DNA from 3 places in the Desulfitibacter alkalitolerans DSM 16504 genome. Region 1 is predicted to be linked to each of the others. Evidence: riboswitches for the same ligand, from Rfam matches in the RefSeq annotation. Region 1 holds a riboswitch; each other region holds the start of a gene.

Region 1 (10,759 bases):
AAGCTATAACCCCTTAAGAATACCCAGGATTCGGGGAGATGAGGAGAATTTAAATAAATGGCTTGATTACTTTGCAGAAAACCCCCATTTGCGCTATGTAAGTGATGGTGATCTGGAGAAATTAACTGTTCCATCTGATATGCTCCATATTCTTGGTCAAAAAGCCTTTGAAGATAAGAGGCTGCAGGTGTATTATAGAGGTGAAGATAACGGTTTTTAGAGCAGCGGTATGATGTCAAGTAGGTAATTGGAAATTTTTCAAAGAATTCGCTGCACAAAAGGGGGTGCTTGCCTAAAAAAGGCAACACTAAACAAGCCCACCCTATGACAAGTATATTTATTACAAATATAACAATAAATAGGTGGAAGGAATCCTGAGCTTTGGTCTATTCTAATTTAATTGTCGGTTTCCCCCTTTCGGTTGGTAGAGTTGGTTAGACTTCAGCAGAAAAAAGACTAACCGTACCAGTTTACGGGCAGTAAGAGCAAGGGCGCGTTTATGAGCATACTGCTTAGGCTCCGCTTTTTTCATGGCATAATACTCGGCAAAAACAGGGTCGTGCACCCGAACACTGCTTGCCGCCTCAATAAGGTAATACCTTAAAATGCGGTTGCCAGAGCGAATAAGCCTTGTACTACTAGCAGTAAAATCACCAGACTGATTTTGGGTCCAGGCAAGACCAGCTAACTTAGCTACCTGTTTATGGCTGTCAAACTGATGGATATCACCAATTTCAGCAATAATACCAGAAGCAAAAATAGGACCGATACCCGGAACAGAATCTAGAGTTTGAGGAATAGTCTTTAAATGGTCCTCAATAGCCTTTTTCAAAGACTGCAGCTGTTCCTGGATTGTTCTAATAACCCTAATACTAGAGGCCATGGCCAAGTTAACAGAATCAGACATGGCCTTGGGCAACCTGTAAGAAGAACGAGCAGCCTTTTGCAACTGTTTAGCAACAGCCTGAGGATCATCAAAGCGGTTTTTACCATGCTGAATTAAAAACTCCATCAGATCATCCAAAGAAGCATCTGCTAGAGCCTCAGCGGACTCAAACTCTTCCAAAACAGCCAGAGAAGTAGCAGATAACTTGTTAGAAAAGACTAAAGAGTAATCACTACACTTCAGGTACAGGTTAGACATAAGAAAATTAGCTTCACGTACTAGAGCCTGCATGAGGTGGTACCTGGCCCGAGTAAGCCTTTGAAGAGCCATCAAAGGTTCACTCCAAGTAAAAGGATGAGGCAGATAGCCACTTTTAAGCCTAGCAGCAATATACCAGGCATCGAACCTATCATTTTTAGGAGCATCCAAGAAATGAGCCTTTTTAAACTCCTTAATCAGACTAGGGTTAAACATGTAGACCTTAACATCAGGGCAGGCAAAGTCCAAATGGCGATGCAAGTAGATGGCAGCATGGGTAGAGTAGCAACCGGTGTGCTCTAAACCAAAAAGTATTCTATCAAAATCATGTTTACTAACCAACTGGTTGATACGATCCTTAAGCTCAAAAATACCAGGTCTATTATTAAAAACACTAAACCGGCTTATAGGACGCTTTTCATCATCATTAGACAAACAACAAACAACATTGTCCTTGCTGCTTATATCGATACCGACAAACAAAGGGTTAGACATCTTAATCACCTCCTTCACTTTAAAATATATAGATGTCTACAGTCTTGGGATGTCCCTGGGAAACCCATGAACGACAGCCTTGCGAGCTATAGGAATACACCGGATCCCCTCGGTGCACTGGCCTCCGTCTGCTAACAGAGGGAGAGGCAAACCGGGAAACAGTCAGCGTGTAGGTCTATAACATGGGGCCAGGGGAACACTCTAAAAATGGAAGACACCCTATAACGGGGCAACTGGAGGAAATGGAACATTCCCTTGGTAGACACCTTTGGCTATATTTTCCCAAAGACATCCCAGGACTGTAAACCCTTTTTAAAAAAGATAGCATATTAGTTATTGGCTTGTGGATATGCCGCTCATGTGGACTTGTGGACAGCTGCTGCGCACCTGCCCACAGGGTCCACAATCGCTTGGACAATGCTAAAGCATTGCCCACATACCCACAAGCCCTGCTACGATGAATAACTTGTTGTTGTAGTTGTTAAAGATCTACATTAAAAAATGAGCAATGTCCCAACTGGAAATTAACGTCCAAATCGGGGGCTGCTCATAGTATACAAGGAGGTTAAATGTTGAAAGGCAAAATTCTTGTTGTGGATGATGAACAAAATATTCTGGACTTGGTGGTTTATAATTTACAGGCTGCTGGGTATAAAACCATTACTGCAGCAGATGGAAAAGAGGCTATAGAAAAGTATCGTTCAGGACAGCCTGATCTAGTTATCTTGGATGTAATGCTCCCTGAAATAGATGGACTTGAGGTCCTATCTACCATCAGAAAAGAAACACAAGTCCCTGTGATTATGCTTACTGCAAAAAAAGAGGAAATTGACAAGGTGCTGGGACTGGAGATGGGTGCTGATGATTATCTTACCAAGCCCTTTAGTCCAAGAGAGCTAACTGCAAGGGTAAAGGCCATTTTACGAAGATCTGGCGAAAATGAAGTTAAGACCACCCAGGGTACTATTGTAAATGGAAAATTAAAGATTGATACAATAAAGCATCAGGTGTTTTATGGGGACAAGGAGGTTGATTTAACAGCAAAGGAATTTGATTTGCTAAAGCTCTTGATTACCAATCCGGGACGGGTCTTCAGCAGGGAGAGCCTGCTCCAGAGCTTGTGGGATTACGACTACTATGGTGACACCAAGACAATTGATGTTCATATTAGACATTTAAGAATGAAAATAGAAGAAGATCCGGCTAACCCTAAATTCATTAAAACTGTTAGGGGAGTTGGCTACAAATTTCAGGAGTAAATAGTATGGGTAGATTATTTCAAGGGATAAAAGGGAGATTAATACTAATCTATATAATTATAATTTCTTTCTCTTTTCTTTTACTGGGATTAGCCTTAAAAGCTCCGCTGGAAAAATACTATATGCAAAACATTGAACAAAGCCTTTTAGCAGAGGCTATTCTAGTAAGAGAATTTTTAGGAGAAGAGGCTTTTTTAGATTCTCCGGAAATTGACGGCTATATTAAAAAGGTGGCAAGGGATATTGAATCTAGAATAACCCTTATTAATAAAGATGGAAAGGTTCTGGCAGACTCCCATGAATATGCCAAGCATATGGATAATCATATTGACCGTCCTGAGGTTAAAAAGGCCCTGGAAACTGGAAAGGTTGGGGTTTCCACCCGCTATAGTGCAACTGTTGGAGCGGATATGCTCTACCTGGCGCTGCCGGTACAAAATGACAACCAGATTCTTGGAGTTGTTAGATTAGCATTATCATTAACTCAGGTTCAGGAAAATATAGATAGAATAGGGTATACTATAGGACTCAGCATTCTTGTAATAACAGCTATAGCCATCCTGTTAAGTCTAAAGCTTGCCGGTACGATAACCAGGCCTATTGAAGAATTAAACTATATTGCTGTAGAAATAGCCAAGGGAAACTGGGGTAAAAAGGTGTTCCCACGAACCTCTGATGAAATTGGTAATCTGGCAACGTCGTTAAATTATATGACAGACACCATGCAGGAAAAAATAGGGGAGTTGGAAACAAGTAAAGGTAAGTTAGAAGCTGTTATAAACAACATGTTAAGCGGTATTCTTGTATTAAGTCCCCGGGGAAAGCTTGAGATGATAAATCCTTCTGGAAAGAAGCTTTTGGGAGTCAGGTGCAAGGATTTTAATAAAAAGCATAGTTTTCAGGTTTTTAGAAATTACGGACTTACTACAAAAATTGAGGAAGTACTAAAAAGTGGCAGGCCTGCTAGAAGTGAATTAATAATAAACTATCCGTCAGAAAAGATTTTAGAGGCAGATTTAATACCGGTTATTACAAAAGGCAGGCTTTCTTCTCTTATTATAGTAATACATGACATGACAGAGATTAAGGCATTAGAGCAGCTAAAGACCCAGTTTGTGGCAAATGCATCCCATGAATTGAGGACTCCCCTTACATCTATTAAGGGGTTTGCTGAAACCTTACTTAATGGTGCCATGGAAGACGAAAAAATACGTGAAAAATTCATACGAATCATTGACTCTGAAGCTGATAGGCTTATGAGGATTACAGATTCTCTGCTTGACTTGGCAAAGGCAGAGGCAGGCAAATCTACCCTTGACAAGCAGGAAACCTTCCTTAAGCCTATCTTGGAGGATACTATATACAGCATTTATCCTGAGATAGAAAGAAAGCAATTGAAGCTTGAAGTGGAAATTCCCAATGAACTGCCAGGGGTTCAGGTGAATAGAGATGCCCTTACAAGAATACTAATTAATTTTTTGGATAATGCAATAAAATATACCATGGACCAGGGAAAAGTAGGGGTTAGGGTCAGTACAATAGATAATGAAATAAAGATAGAGGTATGGGATACAGGTGTTGGCATTCCTCAAGCTGATTTGCCAAGGGTTTTTGAAAGGTTTTACCGGGTTGATAAGGCTAGAACCCGGAATTTAGGTGGTACCGGGCTGGGTCTTTCAATTGTCAAGCATCTTGTGGAAGCTCATGATGGTAAAATTGGAGTTGTTAGTACTTTGGGTAAGGGCAGTACCTTTTGGTTTACCCTCCCATTAAATCGAGGTAGGAATTAGCAGATGTTTTAATTATACTCAAGTGATAGGAGCTGTCTTTTTTGAAAAAGGTTAAAGTCCAAGATGCTGTTGGAATGATTTTGTGTCATGATTTGACAAAAATAGTCCCAGGAGAATTTAAAGGCTGTGCATTTAAAAAGGGCCATGTTATTAGAGAGGAAGATATTCCTGAGCTGTTAAAGCTGGGCAAGGAAAATATTTTTGTATGGGAGCATAAAGAGGGAATGCTCCATGAGGATGAGGCAGCTTTAAGAATAGCCAGGGCAGTAGCTGGAGAAAGGATAGGCCTGTCAGAGCCTTCTGAAGGCAAAATAAACCTTGTGGCTAAAGTAAAGGGAATATTAAAAATTGATGTGGAGCGGCTAAACAGGATCAATTCTATAGAGCATATAATGTGTGCAACTATTCATGAAAACCAGGTTGTAGATGAGAATCAATTACTGGCAGGCACCAGGGTCATTCCCCTGGTGATAGAGGAAGAAAGGATACGATTTGTTGAAGCAGTATGTAATTCCAATCCCATTATCAATATTAGGCCCATTAGTTCAAAAAAGGTAGGCATAGTATCAACAGGCAGTGAAATATACCACGGGAGAATAAAGGATAGATTTGGCCCAGTTGTGAAGGATAAGGTTGAAAGGTATAATTGTCAGGTTCTGGGCCAGACAATAGTTGATGATAAGGTTGAGATGATTTTAAAAGCAATTAATGAATATCTTGTGTTAGGTGCAGACATGGTTATAGTAACAGGAGGGATGTCAGTAGACCCTGATGACCTTACACCCCTGGCTATTCGTAGTACAGGCGCCCATATTGTCTCTTATGGTGCACCGGTCCTGCCAGGTGCAATGTTTTTATTAGCCTATCTTCATGGTAAAACTCCTATTATGGGATTGCCAGGGTGCGTTATGTACTCCAAGACAACAGTATTTGATCTCATACTGCCCAGGGTATTAGCTGGCGAGATATTAAGTAAGAACGACTTATCCAGGTTAGGCCATGGAGGCCTGTGCACCACCTGTCCGTCGTGCACATTTCCCGCTTGTTCCTTTGGAAAGGGGTAAAAGGTAAATGGTTATAGGTCCTAGAATATGGAAAACAGGCATAGCCGTAGCTTTATGTATATTTTTGGTCCAGTCCTTGAATTTAGGTCCCCCCCTTTTGGCAATAGTAGCTGCCATTCTTACCATTCAACCATCAATCACCAAGTCCATTGCTCAAGGTGGCAACAGGGTAGCGGCTACTATTATTGGGGGGATAATAGGCTTTATTATTGTCAATTATTTTGGAGCCCATCCAATAACGGTGGGTTTGGCTGTAATACTTGCCATAACCATTTCAATTAGGCTCAAACTGCAGGAGGGCATAGTTATAGCTGCTATTACTGTGGCTGCTGTCATGGTTGATGTAACGGGAGACCCAAAGCTTTTTGCTCTTCATCGACTAATAGAAACTCTGGTGGGAATTGGAGTAGGTGTGGGTGTAAATCTCGTATTTTCTCCTCCCAACACTGAAAAGACCTTAATTGAGGGATTAACTGAGGTTAACCAGCATCTAAAAAATCTTTATGTTACTGTGTTAAATGGCTTTATATCAAATAATGGATACGACCAGGAAAAGCTTGATAAGGAAATTACAGAGGTAAGGGGTAAACTAGAGGATATCCGCAGGAAAATGTTTGAATTTAAAGATGAAATAGGATACAGGAAGGTATTAAAAAGCCAACAGGTTAAGAAATATGAGACAGTGGTAACAAGCTTTAATCTTATATTCGAAAGAATTTTAGGTATCTACTATACTGAGTTAAATCGCTCCCAAAGGGACATAGATATTGAAGGAGCTTCAAAGGAATACAGGGATATTCTGGAGACATTGCAAAAGCTCTTAACTACTACTGTTAGCATGCAGGAAAACCTGCTGTGCTATTTAACAAGCAAAAATGTGGACCTGTGTTTGTATTTAGAAAACTGTGGGCACCAAAGCACTGAGCTTGTAAAGGATCTTAGATGGCAAATAAATAAGTGGCACTTAACTGATGAGAACAAGAACAATTCCGTTTCGCTTATGGAGATATCCAACATTGGATATGAAATGGAGCAGATAAATCATCACCTTAAACGCATTACAGGTGCTTTGAAACAGCTTATTGAAGGGGAAACTGTCAATTCTGAAGAAGGATTTATAAAATGGCTGACAGCAAGGGTGTTTACTAGGAATAATAGAGATAGTTGAAATTAAGAGGGCTAATGTTAAGAGCTAACAAATAATTATGAGGAAATTTTGAAGTTTGTATGTATCTTAAAGGAATAGGTTTACTTTAAGAGAATAAATAAATAATGATAAACTTAATATGATACTTCTATTATTAAAAAGGGGGAGGGGTTAAAAGTGAATAAATGGAAATGTGGTAACTGTGGTTATAGGTTGGAAGCTAAAGAACCTCCGGAACAATGTCCTAGCTGTCAACAGAAGTGTACGTTTATAGATGACAATTGTTATACTCCAGATTGCGGCCTGGTTGAAAATAAGGAGGTATAGATATGTGGAAAGTATTCAAAGCTGAAGAGGTTGTTGATTTTGCAGTGCAAATTGAGAAAAACGGCCAAAAGTTTTATGAAGCCCTTGCAGATAAGCTAGACAACAGGGAGCTGAGTTTGATTTTTGCTGATTTGGCAAATCAAGAGAGTAAACATATAGTTGATTTTCAAAGGCTTCTTGGTGACTTAAAGGCTGCTCCTTTAAATGAAAGCTACCCAGGGGAGTATGAGGAATATGTAAAGGGCCTTGCTGAGAATCATGTGTTTATAAAGGGAATAGATGAGGCCATCAAACATATTAAAAGTCCGGTAGATGGTATAAACATGGCATTAAGCTTTGAAAAAGACTCAATAATGTTCTTTCAGGAGCTAAAAGAGCTGGTTTCCCCAGGGAATGCAGGTGTAATTAACAACCTTATTGCAGAAGAAAAGAAGCATATATTAAGGCTTATAGAGCTAAAAAAGATGTACAGCTGCGTTTGTTTCGGTTGATTTTTATTTGATTTTCTTTAAGAGTTTTTTTGTTTGTTTAAGCTGTTTGAGAAGAATAGGGTTATTGTTATTTTTGCTTTCGGTAGATTGCAGCAGCTTTTCATAGGCCTTACCTTGTTTTACAAACTGTTCTAGCTTATCTTTGGTTAAACTCACAATTTTCACCTGCCAAAATGTTCTATGTTATATATATTGCCGTTTTATAAAGAATTTAACCTCAATATTTAGAGAGAATGTAAAAGAAATTTTTTTTAAAAGAAGGATTATTAGAAGAAGTGTAGAACTTTATTTTATAGAGTAAAAATTTAAAAGTGATGTCTGGTACAAGATGTTTAAAAGGGAAACCGGTGAGAGTCCGGTGCGGTCCCGCCACTGTATTGGGGAGCTTTTTTACAATATGCCACTGGGATTTCTGGGAAGGCGTAAGGAAGCGAGGAACCTAAGTCAGGATACCTGCCAGGGAGCAAGTTAACGAAAGCCTACGGTTGATAGGAGTTTCTTTGAGCAGTCATTATTCTCCTCAGCTTATTGGTCGAGGAGTTTTTTATTTCCAAACCTAGTTAGATAGCTCTTCAAAGTTTGGCCGGTTCTGTACTATTTTACAGTAAACCGGCATTTTTTTTGTTGCAAAAAAGCTATACTACCTTTATACTTATCAGAAAAAAGAGGAGCATGGCTATGAAACACATACTTGCGCTTTTAGTTGTAGACAGACCTACTGTTTTATCCCACATTTCAGGGTTAGTGAGCCGCAGGGCATTTAACATTGTAAGTATAGCTGCTGGACCAACTGAGCAGGAAAAGGTCACAAGAATAACCCTTGTGGTTGAGTGCGATGAAACCGAAATACATCAGGTTATAAACCAAATGGAGAAGCTGGTAGATGTTATTAAGGTGAAAAACTTGACTGCTGAGCCTTCACTGGCTAGAGAGCTCGCACTAATTAAAGTTAATGCCCTGCCGGAAAAAAGAAGTGATATTGTTGATATAGTTAACATTTTTCGAGCTCACATAGTTGATGTAACCAGAGAAACCATGGTTGTAGAACTAACAGGTGAAAGTGACAAAATAGATGCCTTGTGTGAGGTTTTAAAAGACCATGGGATTATAGAAGTGGTTAGAACCGGCAATATTAGTGTAACCAGGGGACCAAGATCTGTTAAAGCCTACTAACAAAAAATCATCAACCAACATACTTCTACTGCTAAAAAATGCAATAAATACCACAATTAGATAATCATAAATAGCTGCCTTCTACGGGAAAATAAGTAAAAAGGAGGCATCTAGTAATGTTATTTAAATCCAAAAGCAGAATGCGAAAGTTTAACTGGTTGGCAATTTTAGCATATCCAATTGCGTTTATTAAAGGATTAATAGTAGGAAAACTACTGGGCAGATTAAAACTTGGCAGAAGGTAATTCAAGCAATCTAAGAAATGCTGCCTCCCTCATGGAGGATAGCATTTCTTTTTATTAATCTGGTGATTGCATAATTGGACCTAGATGTTAATTTTTTGTGAAGAAATCAATCCAAGGTAGGATTTTTCCAAAAAAAAGATAATATCTATAAGTAAAATAATTTAGCAAGGAATTGGAAACCCTATTGCTATAACTGTTAAGGCGTTGGTTTTTACAAAGCCGATAAATTATCACGAGGAAGGAGGTATTTTAAATGTGTGAAGGTTGCAATTGTCAGGAAGCACAACAAGAGAAAAGAACCAAATGTGAAAGCTGTGGCTATGAGGGAGAACCTTTTACAGTATGCCCAAGCTGCGGAACATAAGTTGAAGAAGGTTTGAGGAGAAACTATAAGTAAGGGTGGGTTTATAATGTGGAAGTGTTCAGTTTGTAATTTTATCTTCGAGGGTGAAGATGCACCTGAAAAATGCCCTAAGTGTGGTGCTCCAAAGGAAAAGTTTAGCAGGCTAGAGGAAGCTGCAGAACAAAAAATTGTTGGAGCCAGGGAAACTAATCATCTTTTAATGACCTCTATAGATTTATTAGATGAATTGGAAGCTATAGGTGAACGCGGGGTTGAGATTAATCTTGACCCTGGATGTTTAGGCTATTTCACAAAGCTAAAGGAACAGGCGAAATTATTAAAACAGAACTCTCTAGCAGAAATAGAGGTTCATGTTAAAAAGGATAAATGGGGCTAAAATTAAACCCGACAGTAAATGTCGGGTTTAACCATTAAAATTCCTTTATTGCCTCTGTTGGGCAAGACTCCACCGCTTCTTTCGCACATTCCTCTTCGTCAGCAGGCACCTCATTAACTTTTGAGATTGCCAGACTTCCATCGTCATTCCAGTCAAAAACTTCTGGACAGATATCAATGCATTCGCCACAAGCGATACAAAGATCATCGTCAACTTTTACGCGCATTTTAATCGTCACCTCCTAATTTAGCCTCTCTAGTGTTAACGTAAGTTGGTAAAATAATACCTGACTTTTAGCTGTTTTTTCTAATGGTTGGCCTGTACATATCAAGAACTCCAAGGGTAATATGGGCAAGGCCAAACCCTACTACCCCGGCACCCAAAGCTGTCCCGCCTAAAACAGTAGCTCCTACACCAGTAACAGCTGCACCTAATCCTGTAACTACCCAGCTAGTGGTTGTACTTTTACTTTTAGCCATTTCCTTACCTCCTAAAAATTTTAATATAAAGCAAATTATTGTTTTAAAGCAACCTTAAATTAAAAATTGTTTTATTATCTGTAGTTTGGCTTTCTACAATAAATTTAAGCTATTATATATCTGGTGTTTTAGTGTTATTTGAGGAAATAATTATCTAATTTATAAACTATAGGAGGAATATCCAATCTTATAGGTGAAATAATAACTGTTAATTTTTAAGTACTTGAGGTGCCGCATGAACAGAAAGAATTCAATCATATATAATGAATTAATAGCTGCCCTATCTCTTGCCTTAGATATGGACTGCAGCGGCAAGCTTTATCATGCCTGGAGAACCGGATTAATTTCTCTAGCAGTTGCTCAAAAATTAAATATTCCCAATAGTAATCATCTTTTTTATGGAGG
Region 2 (10,759 bases), on a different contig from region 1:
CCTCATAAATCAGTTAATAAAGGGCGGTTTCAGCAAAGAGGAATCACACTCGGTCTATCTGGTTGAAATGGAAGCAAGAAAGTTTTTTGATTTCGATGGAATAGTGCCAAGCAGTCTGATACTGCAGAACATTGAGCAGGACAAGAAAGAAATACAGTACTTCTGGGAATCGGATTCTGTGGAAGCACTATGCCCATTTTGCGGAGCGCTGAGCACAAGGCCGAGCAGCGACTACTACACCAAGCTAATACAAGATATACCATACAACAACAAGGCTGTGTATCACGTCATACGCTTCAACAGATACTTCTGCGAGAATTCAGAGTGTAAATACGAGGAATTCATTGAGCGATTCAGTCATTTTTCCGAAGAGAAAGCAAGGAAAACGGTTCGTTTCAAAAAATACTGTATAGAACGTTCACTTGGATGTGGATGCAACCATGCGGAATACGAGCTAAGGATGGAAGGCGCTGTGATAAGTAATGATACACTTGGGAGATATTTAAAATCCGAAGCCGCGGCAAAAATTGAAGACAACATAACGCGGGATGATGTGAAAGTGTTGGCAGTAGACGACATTAACCTGCGCAAGGGAGACAAAAAGTCGGGTTGTACCGTACTGCTGGACGAAGAGACGCATAAGGTTTTAATCATCATAAAAGGCACGACAAAAGAAATGACCAGGCGTGCATTGGAGATGTTTCCCTCAGCACAGTTTTTTAGCAGAGACAGGGCAACTTCATATTCTTCAGCAGGTGCTGAGTGTGGGAAGATACAAATCGCGGATCGGTTTCACCTGATTAAGAATGCACAGGAAGCGATTCAAAACGCGCTGATGGCATCTATTCCGGCGACAATATTCGTACGTGACGGGGATGGTTGGGTACAGACAACACCGGAGGATTCCGTCAATTCCACGTCATATTTTTACGTTCCGGATGAGAGGGCTGAGGAATATATAAAGCTTGCGGGGCTGACACCTGCCAAGGCCAGAAAATACAGAAACACCTTAAAACTATTGGAACTGGCGGACAAAGGCCTGAAAACAGCCGACATAGCAAAGGAAATGGATGTGCCGTATAAGGACGTACAGGCTCTCCGCAGGAGTGCCGCCAGCACACTTCGCTATGTTGAAGACAGGATCAAAAAAAATATTGATGCTCAGAACGATGCCATAGAAAACCGCGAAGAAAGACTGGGTAGTCATACACCAAAGACAGTGGGAGGTCCGAATGTGCGACCGGCAAGTGAATCCATCGTCGAACCGTATAGAGAAACGGTTATGGCCATGGTGAAGTCAGGCGGAAATCACAGAACGATATACCCGGTTATTCAGGAGATGGGCTATACCGGCAGCAGTAATGCCATTTATCAATATATTTTGAAACTGCGCAAGGAAGTTCCGGATCAACTCAATCGCAACCTGACCGAGATGCCTCCTGAAATGACACTGGAAAGCTATCCCAGAGACAAAATATATTCAGCGATTTTGAAAGAAGCATCAAATAGTCGACCAGGAAATGCAGAGAACAGCGAGCAGGACACAAAATCTGAAGCAACAAAGAAAACCCCTAAGGCTAATAACTCGCCTTTCAGCGCAAAAGTGACCGAACTGATTTTGGGGCCTGAAAAGGAAATACCTGAGGAAAAGGAAAAACCTAAAAAAAAACCAACTCTTCCATAAAGCAATAGAGATGTACCCGATAATCCTGATTCTCATCCAATTCCTTAAAGACGTGTATAACGTATTCGACTCCCGTGATGTCGGTGCGCTTGATATGCTGATTCATACATACAGTGAAAGCGATGTCGACGCTTTGGCGCAATATGTGAAGGGACTGTCCGATGATTATGAAGCTGTAAAAAACAGCTTAATTTATGGCGAGATAAGCAATGGCCCCATGGAAGGAGTCAACAGCAGGATCAAAGCAATCCACCGAAGAAGTTCGGGCAGAGCAGGCATTTTCTTGCTCAATGCGTACATGGTTTTGCCAGGCTAAAATACACAGAAATTGCAATATTACCCACGCTTATGAGCAAGAGCCTACAAAGATTATATTACCTATCCATTATTTCAATAGAAAATGTATATGTGAGTTTTAAAAACCGTGAGAGAAGGGTAGATGTGCTAGAGGATTTTAGCTTACATGTAAAAGAATATGAACTTTTAGGCATAACGGGTCCATCAGGCAGTGGCAAAACAACACTACTCAATTTAATGACCGGGTTATTAAAACCCGATAGTGGTAAGGTTAGGCTTTTTAACAAAGATATAAATACTTTGAAACAATCGGAGCTGTCTGAATTAAGGCTTAATTTAATAGGTTTTGTATTTCAAAATTTTTATTTATTCCCTAGACTTAATGCTCTGGAAAATGTAGCCCTACCTTTATACATAAACGGACTGAAATCAAAAGAGGCTCAGAAGAAAGCCAAATTATTATTAGAGTCATTTGGGTGTAGTCATAGATGTTTTCATTTTCCTGCTGAGCTATCTGTTGGAGAACAACAACGAGTTGCACTCGCTAGGGCACTTGCCAATGATCCACCATTAATAATAGCAGATGAGCCTACAGGAAATTTAGATATTAAAAATAGAGAAAATATATTTAATATGTTTGTTGAGATTAATAAGAAAAAAGCAAAAACAATACTATTAGTAACACATGATAAGGAGCTGATACAAATGTGTTCAAGAATTATTTCTTTAAAATAAAGTTCCATTGAACCGCAAATTAAAGAATTCATCTACTATTCCAACTATAGGTTGAAGTTCAAACTGTCCTCCATTTATTGGAGGTGGGTCAAAGTCACTGTAAGCTAATTCTAAATTTTCACAGGGGCTTATATTAACTGTTAGAATTCCATTTGGATTAACTACCCCATCAACGTCAAATATTATATTATATGATCCAGCTGTGTATATACCTTTAAAGTTGAAGATGATTATCAATATAGAGTGATAACTCGCATTGAAGACGAGCTAAAATTAAAATTGGAAGCTCTCGTAACGTCTTCCATTGATATATCTACAGATAGTTTGCAGATTACGCCTATTATTTAAGAGTCGTTAACACTAAATATGTCAAATGAAATTGAAACAGATATTCCTATAGAACTTAATGTAGAAATAAAAAATAGCTATTCAGACTTAGATAAGTTTTCATTGGATGTTTATAAAATCTTAAATAGTCTATATTCCTCTAGTCTTAAATTTACAAAAATAGAGATATACTCATTTTTCCCTGGTGATGGAGACAAGTTATATTTTTTTTACACTGAAGATACTGAAAAAACTTATTCTTTAGAAGAAGTTATGGAAATAGTTTATGTTAAATACTAGCAAGTTAAAACTATACTGTGAATGATAAAATAAAGTATACCATAGTATTGCATCTCTATTTTTCATAAAATTGCAAGTTCTATTTCCCTATTGCATTCCCAAGTAGCAACACAAAGAAGAGTTTGCGCCGTAAACAATAGTTCCACATGTGCGAAGTGAGCTGGTTCCGATTGAGCATAACATGAAGTTAATCCTAGGTTCTGCTTAGCTGTACGATAAAAAACTTCAATTTTCCAACGTTTAAATAATACCATCCATTTCGATTATGGGGACATTTTGCAATTGTCAAGTGTTTTTGGAATTATCTGGTTGCATTTTGAAAATATTTTTGGATTATGCTTTGGTGTTATTTCCATCAACTGCATAAGTCCTGTAGATTATTGGAGGAGAAATATGAAATCAAAGTCAATTTATATTTATTGGGTTTTAATAGTGCTATCAATAACAGGGTTTTATTCTCTTATATATTCAAATTTTCTTTTAGATATTAAGTTAATAAACAGACTAAACATTTTACATCTATTTTTAATATATTTTTTCCATTTGTTATTAGGTGTATCTCTGGGAGTATATAACTTTTATACCGAATATCTTAAAAAAGGTCAATGGAGTTTTAACTTCTTAAAAATGATCATACTTGGAATACCCTCATTAATATTATCAACTACTTTAATAGCTTATTTGCCCTTTATGCCAACATTGCCATTACTTGTATATTTATCACCTGATGGGCTGATGGTGTTTTTTAGAATAACCTTAGGTTATATAATTATTACATCTTTTTATAAAAAGCCATTTTAAAATGATTTCTTTACTGTACTAATGATTAACTCAACTTTCGCAGCTCAAATTTGCGAATAAAGCTTTGATATGACTGGGCAAATCGCCAATCCATTGCTGTAGTTGACAAAACAACGAAGTTCTTTCCATATTGGAAACTCTATTTAGAACGGCAAATACAAATACCATGATATTTTTTAAGGCAGTTCTTAGGTCAATATCTCTGACTTCATCACAGAACGTTCAAGATGCTGAAGAAAAATTAAATAAAGTAATTAGATTTTCTTTCTTGATGCTGTATTTTATAAACCACTGATTTCTATATGATGGAAAATCCTTAGTAAAATATTATAAACAAAGGCGAAACCCTGCACTTGGCAGGGCTTAAACGTATATTCATTAGATCCGTAATATATAATATAATTAAAATATGATATGTGGTATAATACATTAGGAGATAAGCAGATAAGCAGATAAGTTGATTGGCGATGTATTCAATTAATAATAAAGAACTCTTATTACCAAATAAAGATATCAGTGCTATCTATGACTTTTCTAAGACTTAAAAAAATAGCTAAGGTATATTTTCTATGAATAAGGAACTTATTAGGAGGTTGAGAAAAATGGCTTCCGATACAATTTTAATAAAAGAATTAAAAAGAAAAACCATACCGATTTTTAAAGAATATCCGGTTGATAAGGTAATACTATTTGGCTCTTATGCCAAAGGGGATGCTGCTAAATCTAGTGATATTGATTTATTTATTGATACTAATGGTAAATTAAGAGGTCTAGATTTTGTGGGATTAATTGAAAGACTTGCAGATGCCCTAGGGGTAGAGATAGATTTAATTGATAAAATGCATATAGAACCTGGCTCTTTAATTATTCAAGAAATTGAAAACAAAGGAGTAGTTTTATATGAAAAATCAAAAAATATTATTAAAAATAATTAAATATATTAATTCTATACTAAAATATACAAATAATGTAAATTATACTGAATTTAGAAACAATAGCATGATGGTTGAAGCATGTGTATTTAATTTAAGCCAGATTGGCGAACTGGTTAATAAATTAGACAAGGAATTTATATCAAACCATCCTGAAGTTCCTTGGTTTAAAATTAAAGGTTTAAGAAACCGTATTGTTCATGACTATGAGGGAGTAAACCTAAATCTAATATGGGATATTATAGATATTGATTTGAAAGTATTAAAAGAGCAATTAATGAGGTTAGACTCAAAAACTGAAGAATAATGTAAAGTATAGCCCTGCATTTGGCAGGGCTTAATCATTAATTATCTCTTTTAAAGCTGTGAGTGTATAATTGATTTCTTCATGGGTGTTAAACCAACCAAAGCTAAAGCGAACTGTCCCTCCTGGAAAGGTTCCCATGGTTTCATGTGCCCATGGTGCACAGTGTAAGCCTGAGCGGGTCATTATTCCATAAACTTGATCGAGGATAAAGCTGAGCTGGCCGCCATCCATATTCTTGATATTTAAGGATACACAAGGGGTTTGCCGTGACAAATCCCTGGCGCCGTAGATTTCTATTTCAGACAGGTCATTACACCCAGCTATGAAGTGCTTTAATAGGTCCATTTCATGCTGCCTGATTTTCTCCAGGCCGGTTCTCTTTATAAACTCAAAACCTGCAGTCAGGCCCATTATTCCAGGAGTATTGGGCGTACCGCTTTCCAATCTATCGGGAAATGCCTCAGGCTGCTCCAATAGATGAGATTTACTTCCCGTACCTCCCAGAATAAAAGGCTCCAGAACTGTTTCATCGTCCATGTCAATGCAAAGTCCTCCAACGCCTGGAGGTCCAAATAGCCCCTTATGCCCCGTAAAGGCCAGAAAGCTTAGATTTAACCTTTTCATGTCAATTGGTATGCTGCCGGCAGTTTGAGCTGTATCCAGCAAATATAAAAGACCGTGGTCACCTGCAATCCCGCCTATCTCTTCTGCAGGCTGCAGGCTGCCAAAAACATTTGAGGCATGATTTAGGACAATAAGCTTTGTATTAGTTTTAAGTGCCTTCCTGATTTTATCTGGATTAATAAAGCCGTCTCCATCTGCTTTGACGGTGGTATAATCAATTATTCCAGATTTTTTGAGAGCTTCCAAGGGACGGGCAACTGAGTTATGTTCTATGCTTGATGTGACAACATGGTCCCCCTTTTTTAAAACCCCTCTTAACACAAAATTAATGGCATAGGTTATGTTCATTGTAAACACAACCTTAGCCGGGTCAGGGCAATTAAAAAAATCAGCTATAACCTCTCTAGCTGCTAGGAGCTTTCTGCCGGCTTCCAGACCTAATCTATATCCTCCCCTGCCGGGACTTACACCTATAGTATTAAAATATTCATTTATTGCCTGAACTACTGTGGGTGGTTTGGGATGGCTTGTTGCTGCATTATCAAAATATACCTGTCTCATATCTTATGTGCCTCCTGATAGCCTGGTTTGCAAAATTTAATAAATTCCAGATTAATGGGGGATAGGGTTTTAGTTTTATTATAGGCTATATAAAAATTGCGTGTAGCAGGCATTTCCAGGATTTCATAGGTGTTAATTAGCTTGCTTTTTGCATAATCTCTTGCAGCAATTTCTGAAATAATGGAAAATCCCATGCCTTCCTTAACACCCTGCTTGATGGACTGGACATTATCAAAATATCCAATGACCTTTAAAAGAGACAATTCCAGCCCCGAAGAATGCAGTACCTTTTCTATAAATGCCTGGGTTCCTGAACCTGGTTTTCTAAAGATGAAGTTGTTATCTAACAAGCTGGTTATGGATACGGGAGTATCAAGTTTGATATTTGCAGGTGTAATAAGAACCATCTTTTCCTCGTGAATAGGAATGAATTCCAGTTTATCAGCATAAAAAACCTCACCCAGCATTCCAATGTCTGCTTCGCCATTAACCAAAATATCTGCTACTCCCAGAGAATCCTTTTGGGTAACGGTAAAATTTGTTCCTGGAAACCTTTTAATGAAATTTGCAATTAAAGCTGGAACCATGTATTGATTAGGCACAGTACTAGCGGCAATATTTATTGTGCCTACGGTTTTGCCGGTCCAGTCCTTCAGATCCCACATGGCCTTTTCCTTAATGTTTAGTATCTCCTTTGACCAGTAATATAATCTTTGTCCAAAGGGTGTGAGAGTAACTCTTTTGCTAAGTCTATCAAAAAGCTTTTGACCAAAGTATTTCTCAAGGCTATTAATATGTGTGCTAACTGTTGATTGACTTAAGAATAAACTGTCTGCTGCTTTAGAAAAACTCTGATGTTCAGCAACCTTAACAAAAGCCATTAACTGATGAAACTGCATAATAACCTCCATAAAAGAATTATCTCTTTTTATTCCATTTTATTGTATCTATTGTCTCGATATAATTCAATTGTTTTTTTAGATTAAGGTGTTGCTTTAAAGCTTGGTTGAAGGACCCAAATTATTTAAAAAAGAATGTCATTGAAAGGTTACTGTTTTCCGGCAATACTTTTTTTGCAGTGAAATCATTAAATAGAATAAAAATCACATTAGTACAAAAGTTACCTTGTCTATTTGACCATGTTTACGTTATAATAGGTATAATCTGAATATATTTTAAGAATAGGTGCCCGTTAGGGTTAAAAGGGAAACCCGGTGCAATTCCGGTACGGTCCCGCCACTGTAACCAGCTACAATCCGTATCATAACCACTGAGTCTTCGGGAAGGGATACGGGGAGGATTATCTGGAAGTCAGGAAACCTGCCTGTTTTTGAAGTTACATGAAAGACCCTCGAGGAAAGTGGTCAAATGTGGCAATTTCTAAGAATATTGCTTCTACCCTTGGGGTAGAAGTTTTTTTAAATTTGGGGACATTCCTTGACAAGAGGCTAGACAAATGATGCACACCAAAGCAAGGTTTTGGAAGTGTTATTCTGACTTCTGACTTCTGAAGAGGTGTGTCCCCTGGAGGTAGAAAACATGAGCTTCCCCCGTATATTGATTGCAGGTGTACAAAGTGGAGTTGGCAAGACGACCCTTACCCTGGGATTGTTGGCTGCTTTAAAAAGAAGGGGCATCAAGGTACAGCCATTCAAGGTTGGTCCCGATTATATAGATCCTGGGCTGCATTACCATGCAGCTGGTGTCAAAAGCCATAATTTAGACAGCTGGATGGGCAGTGAGGAGGTTGTTAAAACAGTCTTTGCTAGAAATGCCCAAAATGCTGATATTTCTATAATAGAAGGAGTGATGGGGCTATTTGACGGTGCCAGGGGAGAAAGGCTAAAGGGCAGTAGTGCTCATATAGCCATGATCTTAAAAGCACCTGTAATCCTGGTGGTTAATGTTAAGGGAATGGCCAGAAGTTGTGCAGCATTAGTTAAAGGCTACAAGGAGTATGTTTCTGGATTGGACCTCAAGGGAGTTATATTAAATAATGCAGGCAGTGACTACTATAAAACAATATTAGCTGGGGCCCTGGAGGATGAATTAGGAGTAAAAGTGTTGGGCTGCCTGGCAAAGAATAAGCATATAACCATGCCGGAGAGACATCTGGGACTGCTTCCAGCTGAGGAAAACAATGAATTAAGTTCAGCCATCAGCTTAATGGCAGACTTAGCTGAAGCCGAGGTTGATGTGGATGCACTCCTTGCAGCAGCCAGGGCCTCTGAGCCTGTAGAATTTAAAGAGTATAATAGTTCGAGCACGCCTCGCAATCAATATAAAAACACCTTCATTGGAGTGGCAAGGGACCAGGCTTTTACCTTCTATTATCAGGATAGCCTTGATTATCTCCAGGAGCTAGGGGCCAGACTTGTATATTTTAGTCCCCTTAAAGACTCCTCTGTACCAGATGTGGATGGGTTATATATAGGCGGCGGTTTTCCAGAGATGTTCATTAAAGAACTCTCTGAGAATCAATCCATGATTACCTCTTTACATAATGCCCATGACAAGGGGCTGCCCATATTTGCAGAATGTGGTGGCTTCATGTATCTTACTGAAAAGGTTGTGGATTTTCAAGGTAACAGCTGGCCTGGTGTAGGGCTTGTACCTGTTGAAGTGAAAATGACAAATAAACTGGCTGCCCTGGGATATGTCAAGGCATCAGCCCTGAAAAAATCCATTATTGGAGATTTGGGTGATGAAGTAAAGGGCCATGAATTCCATTACTCTGTCATGTCAGGAATACCAGAAGAAGACAGCGCTTTTTCTCTTGTTGGGGGCAAGGGTGCTGATTATAGAAGAGATGGATATGCCAGAAGAAACCTTTTTGCATCTTACGTCCATATACATTTGCGATCAAATCCAAAGGCAGCCCTGAATTTCCTGGATGCATGCCGGGAGTTAAAGCAAAGAAGATAAACTATTAAGTTAAAATACCAAGGGATGGAAGTGTAGCTGGTGGTCATAGATAACAACAAGGATGGGAAAAAGCTGCGCTCTGGATACACTACTGGAACCTGTGCTGCAGCTGCTGCCCAGGCAGCCTTGAAGCAATTATTAGAGCTAAGAAAACAAAAAATACACAATTTAACTCCAATAATCTTTCCAATTCATGTTGTTGCAGTTGATTTGCCCCAGGGAGGTACTGTCAGCATTCCCATAAAGAGCATAACTGTTAAGGGAGATATAGTAACAGCAGAGGTTATAAAGGATGCGGGAGATGACCCTGACATTACCAATGGTACAAGTATCTGTGCGTCTGTAGAAATCCTGGAGGCAAATTCTTTAGAGATACTGGAGCATAATAATGAAATAATTCTCCTTGGAGGAAAGGGTGTTGGCAGGGTAACCAAGCCTGGGCTTTCAGTACCAGTGGGGGAGCCAGCAATAAATCCTGTGCCCAGGAGGATGATTATACATGAGGTTAAAAAGCTTCTTCCCAGGGGTAAAGGAGTAAAGGTTACAATAGCAATTCCAGAGGGGGAAAGGCTTGCAAAAAAGACATTAAACCCCAGACTTGGTATTGTTGGCGGCATATCAATACTAGGCACCACTGGGATTGTCCGTCCCATGTCTGAGGAGGCATATGTGGACTCCTTGATACCACAGATTGACCAGGCAGCAGCCCTGGGACATAGCCTGATAGTTCTGACACCTGGTGGAATGGGTGAAAAAAAGGCCGTTGAATTGGGAATGCCCAGGGAGGCTGTTGTTCAGACAAGTAATTTTATAGGGACAATGCTTAAGGAAAGTGCTAAAAGAGGTATCAAGGGAATACTCCTCTTTGGCCACATTGGCAAGATTATCAAGGTGGCAGGGGGCATTTTTCACACCCACAGCAAAATAGCAGATGGCCGAAGAGAAATCCTGGCAGCACACGCGGCCATGATGGGTGCTTCTCCTGCTTTAATTAAAGAAATAATGGAGCTAAATACTATTGATGCTTCAATAGAGCTTATAAAAAGCCATGGTCTCCATGAAGTCTATAATACTATTGCCAGGTGGGCAAGCAAACGTTCCCTGGAACTTCTTGGAGAAGAGCTTAAAATTGGTACTGTAATGTATTCCCTGGACGGGGAGATAATAGGTTATGATGAGGAAGCTGTAACATTAGGGAGGGAGCTAGGTTGGCAGGTTTAGTTAAAGTCGTAGGAACAGGTCCTGGGCACGAAAGCTATCTTACAC
Region 3 (10,759 bases), 210 kb from region 1:
TGCCCGTCGGATTTGCCATGCGGCATCATCTTCAAGGTATTTCTCATCACGTTTGCGTCGTATCGCCTTTATAAGCGACACAATCCAGCTTAACATGGTCAAGCCAAGCAGCGAGAAAAGAATGATGAATGCTAAAGTCTCATGTTCTCCTGCCCACTTGTTCAGCACGGTGCTGAACAGTAGGAAGCAAAGAATGGGAATCGTCAGCCGGATTTTTCCGGCTACTTTAAATATAAAAGAGAGAATGAGCAATCCCGCCGTAATGCAAAGTGAAATAATTGCTGCAATTGGCATAATGGACACTCCTTTCCATGCAGTCTGTATATTTCCATTATCACATATGTAAAAGAGAAATGGAAGACTGTCCCAATTACAGACTATTTTATCTCCTGCTCCAGATTGGAGAACAAGTCGCAATCAAAAAAATCTCGAACACTGATTCCCAGTCCGTCGCACAGCTTTTTAATAGTGGCAATCCCCGCATTATAGGTTGTGCCGCTTACTATATCATTTACAGTCGATTGTGTGACGCCTGAAATGTTACTGAGAGCGTTGATTGTCAGATTCCGTTCCCTGCACAATCCTTCAATGCGTTTGGTTACTGCTTGAGAAATATTCATTGTATCACCTCTAAACGTTATTCCGTTAATCAAAGAATATCAATTTATACTCTATATGTTTAACGGAATACCGTTGAAATAGACATAGAGGTGACTTATACTAACGGTATATCGTTAAGATTAGGATTCTTCTACGTGAATAAAGCAAAAGGGGGTTTTAGTTTGAAACATGAAAATTACAATAACGAACTGGAAAAAGAGAAAGAAAAACTTAACAGGCTTGCGGATAAAGCCTTGGAAAGCGGTATCCCTCTCACACAGGATGAAGCATTTATGGCTCAGAACCGCAAGGTTGATGAATTGATAGTAAAAATACAGATGGAGAAGGAACGACACCGAAATAAACAGCGGGAACGATAAATCAAGCAATCCAATAGCGCTTAGTTAGATATGAGGCGCTATTTTTATTTGGAGGTGATTGAGTTTTGGAAGTCAAGATTAACCGGGAAATCCGGGATTATACCGAAAGCATGTTTTTTGGACTGTCTCTACGGCAGTTCATTTTTTCTGTTCTTGCCGTTGGGATAGCCGTGGGCATCTACTTAGGTCTGCGGAGTTACTTCGGCACGGAAACCGTAAGCTGGATGTGCATTTTGGGAGCTGCCCCCTTCGCGGCGCTCGGCTTTATCAAGTACCACGGTATGACGGCAGAGCAGTTTCTATGGGCGTATATCAAATCGGAATTTCTCATGCCTAAAAAACTGACCTTTTATCCGACCAACATTTACTTTGAAGCGCTCAAAAACGTTATTGCAAATCATGAAAAGGAGGAATTAAAACGCCATGATTAAGACCCTGCAAAAAATCATGAAGCAGGACAAGGAACGGTTTATTGTGCCCAAAGGTGTCCAACAGGCAATTCCCATCAGCGCTATCTGGCCGGATGGGATTTTTCGCGTGGGCAACAAATTTTCCAAATCCTATCGCTTTGAGGATATAAACTATGCGGTAGCATCCAAAGAAGACAAGGAAGCAATGTTTTTGTCCTATTCGGAGCTTTTAAATTCCTTTGACAGCGGAGCAACCACCAAAATCACCATCAACAACCGCAGACTGAATAAAGCCGACTTTGAAAGCTCCATTCTGATCCCGTTAAAAGATGACAGGCTGGACGAGTACCGCAGAGAATATAACCGGATGCTTTTGGATAAAGCCACAGGCGCAAACAGCATTGTGCAGGATAAGTATGTCACCGTATCAGTAATGAAGAAAAATATTGAGGAAGCAAGGAACTACTTTTCCCGTATTAGCACCGACTTGATTACCCATTTTTCCCACCTGGGATCAAAGTGTGTGGAACTGGACGCGACCGACCGCCTGCGAATCCTGCACGATTTTTTCCGAGCCGGAGAAGAAACGGACTTTCATTTTGACCTGTCCGACACCATGAGAAAGGGGCACGATTTCAAGGACTACATTTGTCCCGATACCTTTGAATTTGAAAAAGACCACTTCCGCATGGGAAACATATTCGGACGCGTCATTTTCCTACGGGAGTATGCCAGCTACATTAAGGACAGCATGGTATCCGAGCTTTGCGACCTGAACCGCAATATGATGTTATCGCTTGACATTATCCCTATTCCAACCGATGAAGCCGTGCGGGAAGTGGAAAACCGGCTACTCGGTGTGGAAACCAACATTACAAATTGGCAGAGGCGGCAGAATCAAAGCAACAACTTTTCTGCTGTTGTGCCTTACGACATGGAGCAGCAGCGCAAGGAAAGCAAGGAATTTCTCGACGACCTGACCACCCGCGACCAAAGGATGATGTTTGCCGTTTTGACGATGGTGCATATAGCAGACAGCAAAGAGCAGCTTGACAGCGATACAGAAACCCTGCTTACCAACGCTCGAAAGCATCTTTGCCAATTTTCTACCCTGACATTCCAACAAATGGACGGACTGAACACAGTGTTGCCCTTTGGCCTGCGGAAAATTGACGCCATCCGTACACTGACTACAGAAAGCACGGCAGTATTTATCCCGTTCCGGGCGCAGGAGATTTCCCACAGTGGTGGTATCTACTATGGTCAAAACGTTATCAGTAAAAACATGATCATTGCCAACCGTAAGCACCTGCTCAACGGAAACTCCTTTATTTTAGGTGTTTCCGGCTCCGGTAAGAGCTTTACCGCCAAGAGGGAAATCGTCAATCAAATTCTTTCCAGCGATGACGACATCATCCTGATTGACCCGGAGCGCGAATACTCATCGCTTGTCAAGGCGATGGGCGGCGAAATTATCCATATCTCGGCAACCTCTCCGAATCACATTAACGCAATGGATATGAGCAAAGACTACGGCGACGGCGCAAACCCAGTCATCCTCAAATCCGAATTTGTCCTTTCCTTGTGCGAGCAGTTAATCGGAGGACACAACCTGGGTGCAAAGCAGAAATCTTTAATTGACCGCTGCACTGCCAGCGTCTACCGGACGTATCTGCAAAGCAATTACCGTGATAAGCTGCCAACCTTGCAGGACTTTCATGCGGAGCTGCTGAAACAGTCGGAACCGGAAGCACAGGAAATCGCCCTTGCTATCGAGCTGTTTACCAGCGGCAGCCTGAACACCTTTGCCAAGCCTACCAACGTGGATGTCAACAACCGCCTGATTTGCTATGACATCCTTGACCTGGGCAAGCAGCTCCTTCCCATCGGGATGCTGGTGGTTCTGGACAGCATCTTGAACCGTATTACACAGAACCGTGCGAAAGGCAAAAACACCTTCATTATCATTGATGAAATCTATCTGCTGTTCCAGCATGAGTACAGCGCCAACTTCCTGTTCACGCTCTGGAAGCGTGTCCGAAAGTACGGCGCTTTTTGTACGGGAATCACTCAAAACGTGGACGATCTTCTGCAGAGCCATACGGCCCGCACCATGTTGGCAAACAGCGAGTTTATTGTCATGCTCAACCAGGCTTCCACGGACAGAATGGAGCTTGCCAAGCTCCTGAACATTTCCGACCTTCAGCTTTCCTACATCACCAACGTGGATGCGGGGAACGGTCTGATTAAGGTGGGCAGTTCCCTTGTGCCCTTTACCGATCAATTCCCGCGCAATACCAAGCTCTATAACCTGATGACCACCAAGCCGGGCGAACAGGCCCAAATCTGACAGAACCTTATACATGCAAACGGCTGGCCGTACCTTCGGTCAGCCGTTCATCTATCTTATGAAGGAGGAAAACACAATGGAAACCATACGGTTTGCAAGTAAGGAGCATAAGGCTTTTTATTGCGAAATGCTTATTAAAACCCGCAATGACGACGCCTATCATCGGGCATTTTTCTATGCGATGGGAATTTGTGCTGAGACAAGACACAATATTCGATCACTCTTTGACTTCAAAAACGGCGGGATTAACCCGGATGGTCTTTCGGACCCGTGGCAGACGGGCAGTACGCGCCGCCTGTGCCGCTTGGCCTTTAACCTCTGGAACGGCTTTACGGAGGAAGGAAAAGAAAACCGTTCCACACCCTATGAGTTGTTTGACTGCGGCTTTGCACCGTACTTTTTTGAGGCTATCCGTCTGCGCTATCCCGAATATTGCCGAAGCATGGAGTGCACCATCCGTCAATCCGCAATGGAACGGTAAAATCAGCAAAATTTTGAAAGGAGGCGCGCGCGGTGAAAGAGATCAAAACCAAACAAACCCTAAAGGATATTAAGGCACTGGATAAGACGACAGACGTGTCCCGCAGGATGAAAAATGCCTATATCCGCACCAAAGACCAAGCAGAACATCTCGGACATAACGATAACGGCAACTATGTGGATGATGCCGGGAATAACATCCATGAGGGTGCAAAAGTTGTTATCCAGGAAACCGGACATACCGCAGGAAACTACGGCAAAAAGGCAGTTGAAAAAATAAAGGACCGTCGCGCTCCGGATGCAGATGCTCCTCGTTACCACGATTCAAACGGTGAGAATGTGCGGCAGACCCCCACAAGTGAAGTGAAGGAATCAGCACACAGGGATGTTGTCCAGACTAAAACAAAACCGGCAACGGAACTGAACACAACTTCGGTCAAAGCAAAGGAAGCAGTAAATCAGAACGTTTCCCAACCCGGAGCAAAGCAGGCGGCAAAACACAATGCTATCCCATCCAAGGCAAAGGAAACCATAAAACGGAAAGTTACCCTGTCCAGACCAAGCGAATTAGCAAAACGCAGGTTCGTTCTAAGCAGAGCGAAACAGCGATTTTCTCAAACCATTGAAATCCGGATGGCAAATCAAAATATCGGTCAAATACAATCACAACAGATATCCGAGCGAATACCTGCTCAACGTCCCCTTTTTCAACCAGCCAGGAAAGCAGCGGCACAAACCCTCCACACCTCCGGTAAAATAGGACGCACCATAAAGCAATCTGTCGAAACTGGCGGCAAAACCCTAAAAGAAGCCGCTAAAGGTACGATTAAATCAACGCAAAGATCGGTTAAAACCGCCGAGCATACTGCTAAAGCTGCTGTTAAAACCTCACAGGCAGCAGCAAAAACCGCCGCCAAAACCGCACAGGCTGCTCAAAGAGCGGCCCAGACTGCACGATTAGCGGCAAAAGCGGCGGCTGTTTCTGCAAAGACAGCAGTTAAGGCAATGCTGTCTGCTATAAAGGCGATCATCGCGGCAGCCAAGGGCCTGACCGCCTTGATTGCCGCTGGCGGCTGGATAGCAGTGACGATTATTCTTGTGATATGTCTTGCGGGGCTTTTATTAGGCTCAGCATTCGGAATATTCTATTCCAATGAAAGCCCCGGCGGGAACACTCCGGTTATGTCGGAGGTGGTCAATCAGCTTAACAATGAATTTGCGGCAAAAATAGAACAGATAGAAAATGAAAATCCACATGACACCCTGGAGCTGTCCGGTAGCAATAGCATCTCCGCAAGCCAGTGGCGGGAAATCTTGGCGGTCTATGCGGTAAAAGTAACCGTCGATCCGGAAAACGGCATGGAGGTTACCACCCTCGACGATGCCAAGGTGGGCATCCTGCGGGACGTCTTTTGGGATATGAACAAAATCGACTATTGGATAGAAACTATTGTACATGAGGAAACCGTAACTACCACTGACGAGGATGGCAATGAAACCACCGAAACCATCACCACCACCGAAACCACCCTGCATATCAATATAACCTCCAGATCCTATACGGACATGATTACCGAGTACAGCTTCAATCCGGATCAGGTAAAAATGCTAAATGAGTTGATGAAGGACGAATACCGACATCTATTCATGCAGCTTATCGGCAGTTAGACGGATGTTGCCTATCCCCACAGGAAATCGCGGTCCTGACGGAAAACATGGGAAAACAAACAAAATAGTTTAATGACCAAATTAAGTGGAAAGGTGGAAAAACAGATGAACTTGGAAGAATTAAAGGAAATGGAATATATAAAATGCGTGGGTTTATTAGCTGAGTTGATTGACCTGGACACGGATGCAAAAGAAAAAATCCATAAGAGCTTTCAAAATATAGGGATTAAAAACTTTTTTCTTCATCTTGAATCGGTGGACTTGCCTACTGAGATTTCCGAGAAGTTGAAAAGCATAAAAGCCATTATTGAAATAGTTGATGTAAAAAGGGGGCGGGCATAACATGAAGCAGGATATATTGCATACCGAGAATTTTTTAAAAGGGCTGACAACTTTAACAGGACTGCCCTACAAAAAAGTTCAGCAGTATGTAAAAGAAAATAACCCTTTTAACATCCTGGAGCATCCCCACATTATGGAACCAAATGATAGACAGCTTGAAAAGATAGGGCTGCTCAATGAGTTTATTGCCTCTTACAACATTCTGAAAATCTATGAAAGCAATGAGAAGGTCATGCTCAATTCATCAACCATAGCAGGCCAATATTTTTTAGCCCTTTTGGGAGGAATGAAGGATAAAGAAAGGTTTATGGTTGCATTTTTAGACAGCGGCAACAACATCATCGAAACAAAGACCATGTCGGAAGGGAGTATCGGACAAACAGCGGTGTATCCAAGAGAAATATTAAAATATGCCCTTGCCTGTGATTGCAATACAATGATTTTAGCCCATAATCATCCCGGAGGGTCCAAAAATTTTTCTCCGGAGGATAGGGCATTGACACAAAGAATGGTTGACATTTTTCATCCCCTTGAGATCAAAGTTCTGGATCACATAATTGTTGGCGGTAGAAGCTATACTTCTATGGCGGAAAAAGGGATTATCCCCTGCCAGAGCAAAGGTACAGCAAATTATGAAATGATAACATTAGGTCCAATACCTGCGGAAGAAAAGCGGAATAGGTTTAAACATACACACTTGCGTTAAATATTCAATCAAATCACAAAATTGTCAATACGATGTTATTCTAAAACTAAGGAGACAAGTTATAATGTCCTTTATTGCCTTGAGGTAAATTAGGTATATCAGCAGACGATCACAAAACCAGGGAGACTGTTACATTCTTAAACGTCCTTCCCTTCTGTAGATGTAAAAGCTATGCCATAACGAATTATTTCATTGACGTAATATATACTTGTGTGATAGTGTTATATTAAATTGAATATTTAAAATTACAGGTGACGTAAATTGTTTTTTCGTCTTAAAAGGGAAGTAGGTTGAAATCCTACGCGGTCCCGCCGCTGTAAAAGAGGAATCCCTCCAGGAATGCCACTGTTTGAATGGGAAGGCAGGAGGGGTAATGATGCTTGAGCCAGAAGACCTGCCTGTGATAATGCGCCAAAGAACTCTACGAGCGATAGGGGGTGTTTGACTGAAAGTGTATACTGTCTTTTTATAAAAGCCTCTTAATCGTAAATGGTTAAGGGGCTTTTTAGTATGCTTATATTAAATTACCATAAAAGGTATGTGATTTTATGAGAAAATCGAATATATGCTCAATGTTTCAAGCCATGCTTGCATCAGTGTTATTTGGTGCGAGTGCCCCAATTTCTAAATTGCTATTAGGCAATATTGAGCCAATTCCGATGGCTGCATTTTTATATCTCGGCAGTGGCGTGGGGCTATTATTGTTTAAAATTGTAAGGCATATGAACCATAATTTTATAGAGATAGAAGCAAAAATAGATAAAGGCGATATTAAATGGCTAATTGGTGCAATTATCGCAGGAGGTGTTATTGCTCCTATTGTGTTAATGTTTAGCTTACGTAATACTCCTGCGTCTACTGCTTCACTCCTTTTAAATTTCGAGGGTGTTGCGACTACTTTAATTGCTGCTATTGCTTTTAAGGAAGCCATTGGGAGACGTATATGGTTGGCGATTGCATCAATAACAACTGCAAGCATACTATTATCATTGAATTTAAACGGTGAATGGGGTCTTTCAATAGGTGCGTTAGGCGTAGTATTGGCATGTACCCTTTGGGGTATAGACAATAATTTCACACGGAATATTTCAGCAAAAGACCCCTTGATTACTGTTACAATAAAAGGGATTGGAGCAGGTGTTTTTTCGTTAATATTAGCTTTGATAATGCATACCAGTTTCCCGAATATCGGAACAATATTAGGAGCTATGTTATTAGGATGCTTTAGTTACGGATTAAGCATTGTACTGTTTATATTTGCCATGCGTAATCTTGGAGCTTCGCGAACAAGTGCCTTTTTTGGAACTGCTCCGTTTGTAGGAACATTGTTATCTTTCTTGCTATTTAGAGAATTTCCAAGTACTTTATTTTATATATCATTACCAATAATGATTATAGGTGCCATATTAATATTAGGTGAAGAACATGGACATATCCATATACATGAATCTATGGAGCATGAGCATCGCCACAACCATAATGACGGACATCACACGCACAAACATATAGATGGAGAGCATTTAGAACATACACATTTACATAAACATGCAACTATTGAACATTCACACAAACATACACCGGATACCCACCATAGACATGCGCATTAGCTATTTTATAGAGATTTAATACAATAAAATATGGTGGCCTTGAAAACTAAATATCAAAAACAGGTACCGGTAATGATAAATAAAATTGTTTACCGGTGAAAAGGGAAGTCGGGTGAAAATCCTGCGCGGTCCCGCCGCTGTATAAGTGTAATTCTTCATAATATGCCACTGGGAAACCGGAAAGGCATGAAGAGTAGTGATGCTTGAGTTGAGGGGTTTTATTTTTACAAAAAAGGAAGGCAAAAGGCATGTTGAATAACAAAAATCTAAAAATAGCGTTTTATGGCAAAGGCGGAATAGGTAAGTCAACAATAGCGGCTAACTTATCGGCAGCTTTTTCCAAATTGGGATTGAAGGTACTCCATATAGGGTGTGACCCGAAAGGAGATTCTACAAGAAATTTGACAGGAAGTAAAATACCTTCGGTACTGAAAGTGATTCAGGAAAAGGGAACAGAAATTGAAGAAAAGGACATTATTCATTCTGGGTTTAATGGTGTGGCATGTATCGAAGCAGGGGGCCCGGAAGCTGGAATAGGATGTGCGGGAATGGGTATAACCACCATGGCTGAAGAACTGAATCACCTTGGGATTGTTAACAAGCCGTGGGATGTAATTGTTTATGATGTTTTAGGAGACGTGGTCTGCGGCGGCTTTTCGGTTCCTATGCGAGAAAAATTTGTCGATGCGGTGTATATTGTCTCATCTTCGGAGTTCATGTCCATCTATGCGGCCAATAATATCATGAAAGGTGTGCGAAGGTTTTCAACCGGGGAAAGGAATCTTTTTGGCGGGATTATTCACAATCGGAGGAATGAAAACTCAAAGGATGAGATAGTAAGATATTTTGCTGAGAAGTCAAACACACAGGTTTTGGATGATATCCCTTTTTGCAATGAGATTGTTTTTTCAGAGCTGGAAGGGAAAACAGTTGTAGAAAAATTCCCTGGGTCTAAAGCTTGTAAAACTTTTATGAATTTAGCAAAAAGGATAAAAGAAAACCTAAATTATAGTATTCCAAGAGCAATGGAAGACATTGAATTGGAACAGTTTGGAAGAATAATGCTGCAGATGGAGATAAAGAAATGAGCATAAAAAAAACATCGATCACTGATCAGGACATTACTTTCCTAAAGAAAGCCATTTACAAAGAAAGCTGTCTGGAAAATATTAATTTGGCCTTATGTATTCCGGATGTTCACGTTTTGGCCGTTGGTCCGGAATCGTGCCTGAGAGTCCTATATTTTCGAGCCATGAGGCAACGGCAGAATGACAGATTTTGCATGCAAACCATGGACAGTTCGGATTTGGTTGCCGGCAGACATTTAGATATGGCAAAGATGGCTTTGCAAAATATGCTAAAGGATGAGAAGAATCATATCAAAGCGGTCATTATTTACATTTCATGCACAGATATTCTCATGAATAGCGATTTTGAGAGCATTATAAAATGCATTCAAGGAGAATACGGAATGCCTATTAAGCTTTTTAAAAGGGGACCGCTTTCCAAGAGGCGTATATTGCCGAAAGAGAGGCTGAGCAACATTTTTGCCGGGATATTGGATGCATATACCGGTAATGATTATATAAGTGAAGGAAATAATAGACCAATTATTAATATTCTGGGAGAAGAAAAACTATCTGAAGAGTGTGATTTGAAAACATTATTAAGAGAACAGGGTTGTTACAGCATTCAGGAGTTTTTAAACTGTAAAACCTTTGAGGATTTTAAAAACCTGGCCAATGGAACTTACAGCATAGTCACTCATAAATTTGGAATGAATATGGCGGCACATCTTGAAAAACGCTTTGGCATTCCCTACTGCTTTATTCCTTTAACCTACAGCAAAGATGAATGTGATACGGAATTAAAAACCATCAACAGGATAGTAGGTGATCGCCTATGAACAAATTGTGGAAAGCTATTCCTCCTTTTGCCGGTGACTATTCGGGTGTGTGCTCGGTTCTGTATGAATTAAACTCGCTGAATGTCCTGTATACACCAGGTGGATGCAGCCACCCCATTGTAGAAGTGGATGAAATCAGAAGCTTTAACGATATGTCCTTCTATAGGACAGACATGAATGACATTGATGTAATTATGGGAGTAGAAGACAAACTTATAGAAGAAGTAGAGTTGCTCCTTGCAAAAACTGCCAAAGTAGATTTTGTGTCAATAATCGGGACACCTGTCTCCTCCATTACGGGAGTACATTT

Evidence for each region. Region 1 has a riboswitch for cobalamin ahead of ilvN (acetolactate synthase small subunit). Riboswitches for the same ligand answer to the same signal wherever they lie in the genome.
Region 2: it holds a riboswitch for cobalamin, as region 1 does, so the genes downstream of both, K364_RS0117575 (cobyrinic acid a,c-diamide synthase CobB) here and ilvN (acetolactate synthase small subunit) in region 1, are expected to answer to the same signal.
Region 3: it holds a riboswitch for cobalamin, as region 1 does, so the genes downstream of both, K364_RS0115905 (nitrogenase iron protein NifH) here and ilvN (acetolactate synthase small subunit) in region 1, are expected to answer to the same signal.

Annotation. Positions count from the first base shown of each region.
Region 1 is NZ_KK211102.1:122,886-133,644, reverse strand. Features, by position in the region: gene K364_RS24335 (polysaccharide deacetylase family protein) at 1-220, shown strand, start outside; gene K364_RS0114880 (IS110 family RNA-guided transposase) at 392-1,639, opposite strand; gene K364_RS0114875 (winged helix-turn-helix domain-containing protein) at 2,209-2,898, shown strand; gene pnpS (two-component system histidine kinase PnpS) at 2,904-4,688, shown strand; gene K364_RS0114865 (molybdopterin-binding protein) at 4,730-5,752, shown strand; gene K364_RS25765 (FUSC family protein) at 5,760-6,920, shown strand; gene K364_RS26970 (rubredoxin-like domain-containing protein) at 7,077-7,226, shown strand; gene K364_RS0114850 (ferritin-like domain-containing protein) at 7,229-7,717, shown strand; gene K364_RS26755 (hypothetical protein) at 7,721-7,873, opposite strand; cobalamin riboswitch at 8,020-8,192, shown strand; gene ilvN (acetolactate synthase small subunit) at 8,396-8,890, shown strand; gene K364_RS27635 (hypothetical protein) at 9,007-9,135, shown strand; gene K364_RS27630 (hypothetical protein) at 9,393-9,515, shown strand; gene K364_RS0114825 (rubredoxin-like domain-containing protein) at 9,546-9,875, shown strand; gene K364_RS0114820 (ferredoxin) at 9,910-10,101, opposite strand; gene K364_RS0114815 (hypothetical protein) at 10,169-10,354, opposite strand; gene K364_RS24325 (HD-GYP domain-containing protein) at 10,590-10,759, shown strand, end outside.
Region 2 is NZ_KK211103.1:220,155-230,913, reverse strand. Features, by position in the region: gene K364_RS0117625 (transposase) at 1-1,684, shown strand, start outside; gene K364_RS26400 (transposase) at 1,626-2,000, shown strand; gene K364_RS0117615 (ABC transporter ATP-binding protein) at 2,126-2,716, shown strand; gene K364_RS0117610 (hypothetical protein) at 2,708-2,953, opposite strand; gene K364_RS0117605 (hypothetical protein) at 3,083-3,343, shown strand; gene K364_RS0117595 (nucleotidyltransferase family protein) at 4,747-5,079, shown strand; gene K364_RS0117590 (HepT-like ribonuclease domain-containing protein) at 5,045-5,383, shown strand; gene K364_RS0117585 (aminotransferase class V-fold PLP-dependent enzyme) at 5,414-6,568, opposite strand; gene K364_RS0117580 (selenium metabolism-associated LysR family transcriptional regulator) at 6,565-7,467, opposite strand; cobalamin riboswitch at 7,735-7,910, shown strand; gene K364_RS0117575 (cobyrinic acid a,c-diamide synthase CobB) at 8,108-9,493, shown strand; gene cbiD (cobalt-precorrin-5B (C(1))-methyltransferase CbiD) at 9,533-10,714, shown strand; gene cbiE (precorrin-6y C5,15-methyltransferase (decarboxylating) subunit CbiE) at 10,702-10,759, shown strand, end outside.
Region 3 is NZ_KK211102.1:328,436-339,194, reverse strand. Features, by position in the region: gene K364_RS24500 (hypothetical protein) at 1-294, opposite strand, end outside; gene K364_RS0115950 (helix-turn-helix domain-containing protein) at 378-620, opposite strand; gene K364_RS0115945 (hypothetical protein) at 783-980, shown strand; gene K364_RS0115940 (PrgI family protein) at 1,046-1,411, shown strand; gene K364_RS0115935 (VirB4-like conjugal transfer ATPase, CD1110 family) at 1,404-3,740, shown strand; gene K364_RS0115930 (DUF6075 family protein) at 3,817-4,221, shown strand; gene K364_RS25815 (hypothetical protein) at 4,254-5,888, shown strand; gene K364_RS0115920 (hypothetical protein) at 5,994-6,230, shown strand; gene K364_RS24490 (JAB domain-containing protein) at 6,232-6,936, shown strand; cobalamin riboswitch at 7,169-7,352, shown strand; gene K364_RS0115910 (DMT family transporter) at 7,485-8,543, shown strand; cobalamin riboswitch at 8,588-8,778, shown strand; gene K364_RS0115905 (nitrogenase iron protein NifH) at 8,792-9,631, shown strand; gene K364_RS0115900 (nitrogenase component 1) at 9,628-10,449, shown strand; gene K364_RS0115895 (nitrogenase component 1) at 10,446-10,759, shown strand, end outside.